3 regions of the Bacillus sp. NP247 genome follow, and region 2 is predicted to be linked to each of the others. Evidence: predicted binding sites of a transcription regulator. Region 2 holds the regulator's gene; each other region holds the start of a gene.
The links. The regulator Rex, encoded in region 2, represses fermentation and respiration genes when NADH is low (regulators of the CRP and FNR family bind a similar motif). The targets are predictions, from matches to a motif close to TTGTGAAATATTTCACAA.
Positions count from the first base shown of each region.

Region 1: a site for Rex is predicted at 1,476-1,493, ahead of KPL75_RS11010 (L-lactate dehydrogenase). Genes of this name have one in related genera too.
Region 3: a site for Rex is predicted at 1,832-1,849, ahead of hcp (hydroxylamine reductase). Genes of this name have one in related genera too.

Region 1 covers NZ_CP076653.1:2,088,656-2,091,950, forward strand. The annotation lists gene KPL75_RS11010 (L-lactate dehydrogenase) at 416-1,360, opposite strand; gene KPL75_RS11015 (hypothetical protein) at 1,828-2,064, opposite strand; gene KPL75_RS11020 (TetR/AcrR family transcriptional regulator) at 2,195-2,782, opposite strand; gene KPL75_RS11025 (MFS transporter) at 3,106-3,295, shown strand, end outside.
Region 2 covers NZ_CP076653.1:2,933,586-2,936,880, reverse strand. The annotation lists gene KPL75_RS15590 (CPBP family intramembrane glutamic endopeptidase) at 1-691, shown strand, start outside; gene KPL75_RS15585 (YdiK family protein) at 688-879, shown strand; gene KPL75_RS15580 (redox-sensing transcriptional repressor Rex) at 909-1,538, opposite strand; gene KPL75_RS15575 (ABC-F family ATP-binding cassette domain-containing protein) at 1,726-3,295, shown strand, end outside.
Region 3 covers NZ_CP076653.1:679,845-683,139, reverse strand. The annotation lists gene bla2 (BcII family subclass B1 metallo-beta-lactamase) at 1-143, shown strand, start outside; gene KPL75_RS03620 (hypothetical protein) at 606-1,637, opposite strand; gene hcp (hydroxylamine reductase) at 1,913-3,199, shown strand.

The sequences.
Region 1 (3,295 bases), 840 kb from region 2:
ATCTTATTGGTTTCTCTCCATTTTTCACGCTATTTCTCACGTAAAATACAAGCGAAATAATCTATTGTTTAAAAATGTTTCTCAACATTTTTTGTCCCAAATTTTATCACTTCCCGACGGAAAACTCCCACCCCAAGGAATATCTAATGAGTATGCGGGAGATGAATGCCGTTTTGGAAAAATCGCCACAAGGTTAACTCCTAAAGAATAAGGTGAAACTCTGCTCGCAAATAGTGGGATAACGCACAAAAGCACTCTATTCAAAAATAGAGTGCTTTTTCTATAAACGACCCTTCTCCAGCAAAAGGGGTATATTGGGGATATACAAGGGAAACCGGAAAAGGAATTTATATTAAATTATATAAAAACTCAGAGGTGGGAAGCAGTTTCCCGCCTCTGAATCATTTAGCAATTATTATAGTACTGGTGCCATTGTTTCTTTTAATACTTTTACAGAATGAGCGAATTTCGCTTTTTCTTCTTCATTTAATTCAAGTTCTACGATCTCACGTACACCTTCGCGGTTAATAACAGCTGGAACACCTACGTAAGCATCTTTCTCACCATATTGACCTTCAAGGTATGCAGATACAGTTAATACGCTGTTCTCGTTGCTTAAGATCGCTTTAGTTACACGAAGTAGCGACATACCGATTCCGTAGTAAGTTGCGCCTTTACGCTCGATAATGTGGTAAGCTGCATCGCGTACATTTTCAAAGATTTTATCTAAATCTTCTTGGCTATACTGTTCGTTGTTCGCTAAGATTGTTTCTAGTTTTTGTACACCTACAGTAGCGTGGCTCCATACTGGAAGTTCAGTATCACCGTGCTCACCAACGATATAAGCGTGAACGTTACGTGGATCTACATCTAAGTAGTCGCCTAACATGTAACGGAAACGAGCAGAGTCTAAAGTTGTACCAGAACCAATTACGCGCTCTTTTGGTAGGCCAGATTCTTTCCAAGTTACGTAAGTTAAAATATCAACTGGGTTAGTTGCGATTAAGAAGATTCCATCGAATCCGCTATCCATAATACCGCGAACGATTTGTTTAAAGATCTTTGTATTTTTTTCAACTAAGTCTAAACGAGTTTCGCCTGGCTTTTGTGGTAATCCAGCAGTGATAACAACTAGATCTGCATCTTTACAATCTGCATAGCTACCGCTCCAAACTTTTGTTGGTGCTGGAGAGAATGGTACCGCATGGCTTAAGTCCATTGCTTCCCCTTCTGCTTTTGCTTCATTTACATCTACAAGTACGAATTCTTCAGCTACACCTTGGTTGATCATTGAGTAAGCATAACTACAACCTACAGCTCCTGTTCCTACTAATACTACACGATTGATACCTTTTTTCATGATAATTTCCCCTCTCTATTGTTCACATATATTTTATATTATTGTTTAAGTAATTAATTAAAATACTAATTTAATGTTGTTTAACTTCTTTACATACATATTGTAGCACGTATCATTGTGAAAAAGTTCACAAATTATGACCTATTTGTGAACTTTTTCACATAGAGTGTAAAATGATTAGATCAAGTGTGGAATCAATACCAATGAAGATGTTTTATAAAGATTGTGAATCGAAATAAACAAGTTTAATTACCACTTTAAAAATATTTTTACCCCTCTCCATTTTTAGCAACGTACAGATAATATCGTTTCATCAATAGAAGAAATAAAAGAGTAGCCTCAAACTACTCCTCATGCGGTAACACACTATATAAACGAAGCTGGGCATTTCTTCCCTGATGCCCTAGCATATGGGAATCTATTCTATACACCATTTTCCAAGATACAAGTAAGCAAAACGTAACATATTAAACTTCCAGCTGATCTACTATGAGAAGAATAAATACAACAACAATATCTACCCCAGCTAAAATACCAAAGTAAAATCCCTCAACGTTGAAGAAAAATGCAACTGGTGGAAACAATATTGTTTCTACTCCAAATAGAATAACTACTACACCTACTCGTCTTGCTAACACCCTTTCATTCTTTGGATGGAATACAGTATTATATCCTGCAATGAAAGGTGTTCTTTCTTTTTTCAATATATTACTTCCTATCCATATAAATAAACAGCCCGCTAATGCGAAAAGGAGCAAATAAATTAACATGCACTGCTGTATCACCTCCATTTTAACAATTACTGTATATCAATTTTAAAAATATCCGTTAAGATCATGACACCAAACCATTCAATATAAGTGATAGGCTATGTAAAGCTTTAGACAACTGTGCCTCGGCATCTTCAGAATTCGCAATCCAACAAGCGAGGTCCACTAATCCCCCATTTATGAGCCGTGCTAAAGCTTCACAGTCTGTTTTTTCAATAATATGCTCCTGCATCAATTGCAGAAGCATATTCCCCATTGTTGCTAAACATTGTGATTGCGATGATTGATAATAGCTAGTTCCTAATACTGCTGGTGCATCCCGAAGTACGATTCTCTGAATTTCTGGATCAAGTGCCATCGTTAAATAAGCTCGACAGCGCCCAATAAATCCTTCCCAATTTCCTTCCGCCTCATCTGATACTTTCCGTAATTTATTATCCATTTCCATATCAATTTCTTTTACAACTGCTTCTAACAATCCTTTTTTATCGCCAAAATGATGATAAATTGCACCACGCGTTAAACCGACAGATGCAGTAAAATCATCCATAGATGTGTTTACATATCCAACTGTACCGAAAGCCTCTCTTGCTGCACTCAGCAATTTAGCGCGTGTTTCAATGATCATTTCTGCTCTTGTTTTTTTAACCATCTTTTCCTCCTACTTCTATTCATTCCCTTTATTCAAAATGAATCCCATTATAGTATCGTTCTCTATATAAAAGAATAACTCCTTTTAACGTTAGCTCTCCATCCAGAGATAAAACATTTCAATTGACATACGCACCGTATGTTAATATGATATTGGCATACGGTGCGTATGTCAATTTTTTCTAGCTTACAAGATAATATAACTTCTTACTTATACCCTAAATTGACTCACTGTCCCTTTTTATAGAAGGTATTAACGACACAGAGGAGGAGTTACAAGAATGAAGAATGTATATGTAAACGTCAAATACTTTGGTGATTATTATGTTTAATTCCTACCGTGAGATTTTCAGTGCTTCTGGTACAAAAGGATTCTCATTAGCAGGCTTTATAGCTCGGATGCCCATATCAATGATGGGGATTGGCATTGTTACAATGTTATCTCAGTTACGTGGTGACTATTGGCTTGCCGGAGCCGTTGCAGCCACCTTCACATTATCATCAGCTTTACTAG
Region 2 (3,295 bases):
TGCCGGGTTACCACTTCTCCTGAAAACTGGACTATACGATAATAGGGGATTTACTAGAGAGGAAAAGATTCAGCTCATAACTGGTCATTGGGCTATCATTAGCTTTTTCATTGCATTATGCGTTGTACTTTGGTTACTCAGAACAGATATTCGTGACAGGCATTTAGATAAAACGCGCTCTACTGTTCCAGCTACAATTGGGTGGATTTTTATTGGTTTCTTCTTAGCACTGTTCTCACAAAGCATTGCCGGTATGATTGAAATGCGTTTATTAGGGATTACACCGGGATCTGAAAATACAGCAAGACTTATGGACATCGCAAGAACGACACCTTGGTTCCTTATCGTCATATCTATAATAGGACCTATTTTGGAAGAAATCGTATTTAGAAAAATTTTATTCGGTACACTTTATAAGAAGTTTAACTTCTTTATTGCCGCTATCATTAGTTCACTTGTATTCGCGGCGATTCATTTTGATTTTACTCACTTATTGGTATACACTTCTATGGGGCTCGTATTCGCCTTTTTATACGTAAAGACGAAACGAATTATAGTTCCTATTGCAGCTCATGTTGCAATGAATACATTAGTTGCAATTGCTCAAGTTTTAGTGAGTAATGAACAAATTCAAGAAATGATTAAAGAAGCTGAAAAAATGCAAGGCTTTATCGGAGGATTTTTAGTATGAGAAACTCACCATTGTTCATGGCTGCATTGTACTTTCTTCTTGGATGTATCTTTACACGCTTCGCCATTACGAACGTAACAGATACAATCTGGAATATGTGGACAATACTATTTGCAGTTATGGCAACAATTGATTTTAATTTGGCACTTCGCCTTATATTAGTTAAATTCACAAAGAAAAAACAATAATAAAACGCAGAGGTCATCTCCTCTGCGTTTTATTGTGGATAATTCTTCAAAAAGTAAACAAGCGTTTGTAACTCTACAGCTAAATCAATGTGATGAATTCTTATATTCTCTGACACATTTAAGCGTGCTGGTGTGAAATTTAAAATACCATGTACGTTTGTTTCTGCCAATCTATCTGCCACAGATTGCGCTACTGTAGCGGGTACCGTTAATATTGCCACTTGTATATCAGTTGATAAACGTTCTTCTAATTCATCCAAATGATATACAGGAATTCCTCCGATTTCTGTTCCAACTTTCTCTTCATTAACATCAAACGCCATTTCAATTTTTGTATTATTGTTTTTCGTGAAATTATAATGTAAGAAAGCGGTCCCTAAATTACCTACTCCAATAAGTGCCACACGTGTTATATCATCTTGGTCGAGTGTTTCACGGAAAAATGATAATAAATAATTTACGTTATATCCATATCCTTTTTTTCCTAACGCTCCAAAATATGAAAAATCTCTTCGAATAGTTGCGGAATCAACCTTTACCGCTTCACTCAATTCGGCTGATGAAACACGTTGCTTACCAGAAAGAGATAAGTTTTGGATAAATCGATAGTATAGAGGCAATCGTTTGGCAGTGGCCTGTGGAATTTTTTGCTGATCCATATAACCTCTCCTCTCTTCCTATCTTTATTCGTATACTTGAATCAAATACAAAAGTTTAGCACTCATGAATTTCCTTGTATAATAAAGAGAAGAAGTATTCTCTCTTTATTTTAAACTATACACTATTTTTAGTATGATTGAGAAATATAAACATGGCAAAGTTAAGAAATTATTTGAGGTGAAAACATTGATATTATTACAAGTGAATGGACTTTCGAAATTATACGGTGCAGAAACGATTCTTGCAAACATAAAATTGGAAGTACAAACAAAAGATCGTATCGCATTAGTCGGACGAAATGGAGCCGGAAAATCTACATTATTAAAAATAATGGCTGGCGAGTTATCTCATGATGGTGGTGAAATTATAAAACCGAAAGATGTCTCAATGGGGTATTTAGCTCAAAATACCGGATTAGAAACGTCTTTAACAATTTGGGATGAAATGTTAACCGTCTTTACACACTTGCAGCAGATGGAGACAAAACTTCGAAGGCTAGAGCAAGAGATGGGAAAAGAAGAAAACTTTTCAAATGCGGCTATATACGAGAAATTATTAGCTGATTATGACCAATTACAATTAGATTATAAAGATCAAGGTGGCTATCAGTATGAAGCAGATATACGCTCGATTTTAAGCGGTCTTGGCTTCCCAGTTGAAACACATCAGACGACAATTTCTACATTAAGTGGTGGACAAAAAACGAGATTAGCTCTTGGGAAATTATTATTAACGAAACCAGACTTACTTATTTTAGACGAACCTACAAACCATTTGGATATTGAGACACTAACATGGCTTGAACAATATTTACAAGGCTATCCTGGCGCGATTTTAATCGTTTCCCATGACCGTTATTTCTTAGATAAACTTGTTACACAAGTATACGAAATTTCTAATAAGGAAAGCCGACGATTTGTTGGTAACTACAGTAAATATTTAGACTCAAAATCAGCTCTATACGAGCAAGAGATGAAACGTTATGAAAAACAACAAGATGAAATTTCTAAACTGGAAGACTTTGTGCAAAAAAATATTGCTCGTGCATCTACGACAAAACGTGCTCAAAGTCGCCGTAAACAATTAGACAGAATGGAAGTATTAGCTAGACCATTAGGCGATTCTAAATCAGCTTCCTTCCACTTCGATATTGAAAAACAAAGTGGAAATGATGTTTTACAAGTTAAAGATGCAACTATTGGCTATGATGAAGATCCGATTATTGAACATGTAACTATGCGCTTAACTCGTGGGGATAGTGTTGCTTTAGTTGGACCGAACGGAATTGGGAAATCCACATTGTTAAAATCACTTGTGAATAAGTTACCTCTACTAAATGGTGATGTTTCTTTCGGGTCAAATGTATCTGTTGGTTATTATGATCAAGAGCAAGCTAACTTAACATCTTCTAAGCGAGTTTTAAATGAACTATGGGATGAATATCCCCTGCAACCTGAAAAAGAAATTCGCACTATACTAGGCAACTTTTTATTCACAGGGGATGATGTACTAAAACCAGTATCTTCTCTTAGTGGTGGACAAAAGGCTCGACTAGCTCTTGCAAAACTTATGATGCAAAAATCCAATTTATTAATTCTCGATGAGCCAACAAACCATCTTGATTTAAATAGTAAAGAGATTTTGGAGAATGCTTTAATTGATTACCCAGGTACTCTTCTATTCGTCTCTCATGACCGCTACTTTATTAATCGCGTAACGACAACGGTTGTTGAGTTATCAACAGAAGGTGCGCAAG
Region 3 (3,295 bases), 2.3 Mb from region 2:
TTGCTGATGCTTATGTAAATGAATGGTCCACATCGATTGAGAATGTGTTGAACCGATATGGAAATATAAATTCAGTAGTGCCTGGTCATGGGGAAGTAGGGGATAGAGGGTTACTTATACATACATTGGATTTGTTGAAATAAGAAATGATGGAAATATAAAAGCGAGGAGAAACAATTTTCTCCTCGCTTTCTTCTAACTATATTTAAATGCGAAGCTATCAATTATGCCTGCATACGTTACTGAGATTTTAATTCCAAGTATACAAATACCAGTACCGTCATAATTGCTATAACAACGTAAGTAACATCAAGCATTATAAGTGTTTTTAAAGTTTCAGTCATCCTCATTCACCCCTGGTATAAAAATATAACATAATCTCTTGTCAATTAGATCAGAGATTATAAAGATAACAACACATGAAATTTCTTAAGTAGTTTCTATATAAATATATCATATAAATAATGTAAACAATGTTAAGATAGTGTAAATGTATTGTAAGGAAAGAGGGTGCTCTCATAATGTGTATAAATCTTTTAATTTGTAAATACTATGTATCTCTTGTGTGCCGAGTAGAAAAAAGTTATAACATGTGAAAAATAGATTTATTTTGATAAATCAATCACAATGGTAGCTGTTACTACATTTTCCTCTAAGACTTCTACCTGTACTTGTTCATCGTTTCTCCAATTGATATTGAAGTTCTCTGTCGTATACATGTCCTTAAGAGTGACCTCTTTATATTTTTCTAAAATGCTACCTCTTTTCCCATAATAGATTCTTACAGTTGAACTGGGACTTGGTCCTTTTGATTTTATTGTTTCCCTAAACTCGATAATATTTATTAGATTTGGAGATTCACTTTTTTGAAAGGTAAAGGAACTGACCACTTTTTGTATTTTCTTAAAAACAGAACTACTGGATTTATCTGATACATTAAATTCCACAACTTCAGGTACTGTTTTTTTTCCGCGTAGCGTTATCGTTGCTTCATAGTCGCTTTTCCAATCTATTGAAACGTTTGAAGAATCGAGACGTTCCCCATCATTTGCAATACTTGTGTCCAAATGTTCCCACAAGCCGTATTTAATTCTGACGGGGGAGGAACTAAGAGAAGAGTCTGAATCTATTTTCACTACTTTAATTGTATTTTTATTATTTGGAGAATGACTTTTTTTAAGTGTAATGTCCTGTAAATACAAAATGTAAGAAAAACAGCCTACTACTAAAATAATTGGAATTAAAATACGTCTGGCAGTAACGGGATGGATTCCTATCGTTTTTTTCTTCGTACTTTTTATATTTTGTTCAAGGTCTTTTTCAATACTCGTTTGAACTTTTACTTTGGGCAGGCGAATAAGCCACCAAATGAAAGCTATAAGTAGTAAGAAAAGAGGTATTCCTTGAATAAAGAGAAATCCTTTCCAAAAATCAAGTCTAGTACTATATGGAGAATCTGTTGCCATCACCCCTATAAAAAGTGCCACTGGACTTGCAAGTATATTTATCCCTAAACCGATCATTACGAATGAAAGATTTTTATTTCTAATTTTTCGTGACCCAGCCATAATAAACAGAAATACTGCAATACCGAGTATAAGAAACAGTATTCCGTAATAAGACATCATATATACCATATTATCCCTCCATAACTTTAATTGTACCATCAGCCAGGAAAATTTTGTGGAATATTAGATGGATATGATATTTATATTTCTTAAAAGTGCGTCGATACATTATGCGAATAAATGATTATACGAAAATATTAATATTAGAAGACGGTAAAAATATTATGTCAACAATGTGAACTGTCACAAATCTTTATATATTATTGTGATTGATATCACATCACTTTTTTTCAATGGGTATTATGCTTAAGGTGTAATGAATGATTGGGAGAGGGTGGGATGATATGTTTTGTTATCAATGTGAACAAACGCCAACAGGCGGATGTAAAGTAATGGGTGTTTGTGGCAAGAATGAAACGATTGCGAGTTTACAAGATACGATTGTGTTTGGGCTAAAAGGAATTGCAGCTTATCGCACACATGCTGCTCAGCTAGGGTATACGGATGCATTTGTAGATGCTACAACACAAGAAGCTTTATATATGACATTAACAAATTCTAACTTTAACGAACAAGAGCATATTGATATGGCTATGAAAGTGGGGAAATCAGCTTTACGGGTAATGGAATTATTAGATGAGGCACATACGAATCATTTTGGTGTGCCAGAGCCTGTACAAATTACACAAAATCGTGTAGAAGGTAAAGCAATTGTAGTTACGGGCCATAATTTATTTGCACTAGAAGAACTATTAAAGCAAACAGAAGGAAAAGACATTAATATTTATACACATTCTGAAATGCTACCAGCACACGGATATCCGCAGCTGAAAAAATATAAACATTTAAAAGGAAACATCGGCAAGGCATGGTATGATCAAAGACGCCTTTTTGAAAAATTTACTGGTGCCATATTAGCTACAACGAACTGTGTTATGCCAATTAAAGGATCGTACGCTGATCGATTCTTTTCATATGATATTGCAGGTTTAGAGGGTGTACAAAAAATTGAAAATGATGATTTTACGCCATTAATTCAAAAAACGCTAGAACTTCCAGAAGTACATATGGAGTCGGATGAACAGTTAGTGACAGGGTTTCATCATAATACAGTATTATCATTAGCTGCAGAAATTATTGACGCAGTAAAAGAAGGGAAAATAAAGCGTTTCTTTGTTATCGCCGGTTGTGATGCACCGGGAAAAGGCGGAGAATATTATCGTGAATTAGCAACGTCACTTCCGCCAGAAACGGTTATTTTAACAACTTCTTGCGGGAAATTCCGCTTTAATGATGTGGATTACGGTGTTGTACCTGGTACGGAAATTCCGCGTTACATTGATTTAGGACAGTGCAATAATTCAATTTCTACAGTGAAAATAGCGGCTACTTTAGCTGATGCTTTTCAATGTGAAGTGAATGAATTGCCAGTAAGTATTGTCCTATCATGGTTTGAACAAAAAGCAGTTGCCATTTTACTCGGGCTATTTAGTCTTGGGATTCAAGATATTCGCATCGGTCCAAAGGCTCCTGAATTTATTTCACCTGGCGTGCTTGATGTATTACAAGAAACATTTGGTTTAAAACTAATTACAAATGCAGCAGAAGATATGGCTATGATGTTATCGTAACAGAAAAGATGTTTTCACGTAATTGTGGCTTTATAAATCATTTGTATGTGCGTGAGTAAACGTACATACAAATGATTTATTTTATTAATAAAGAGG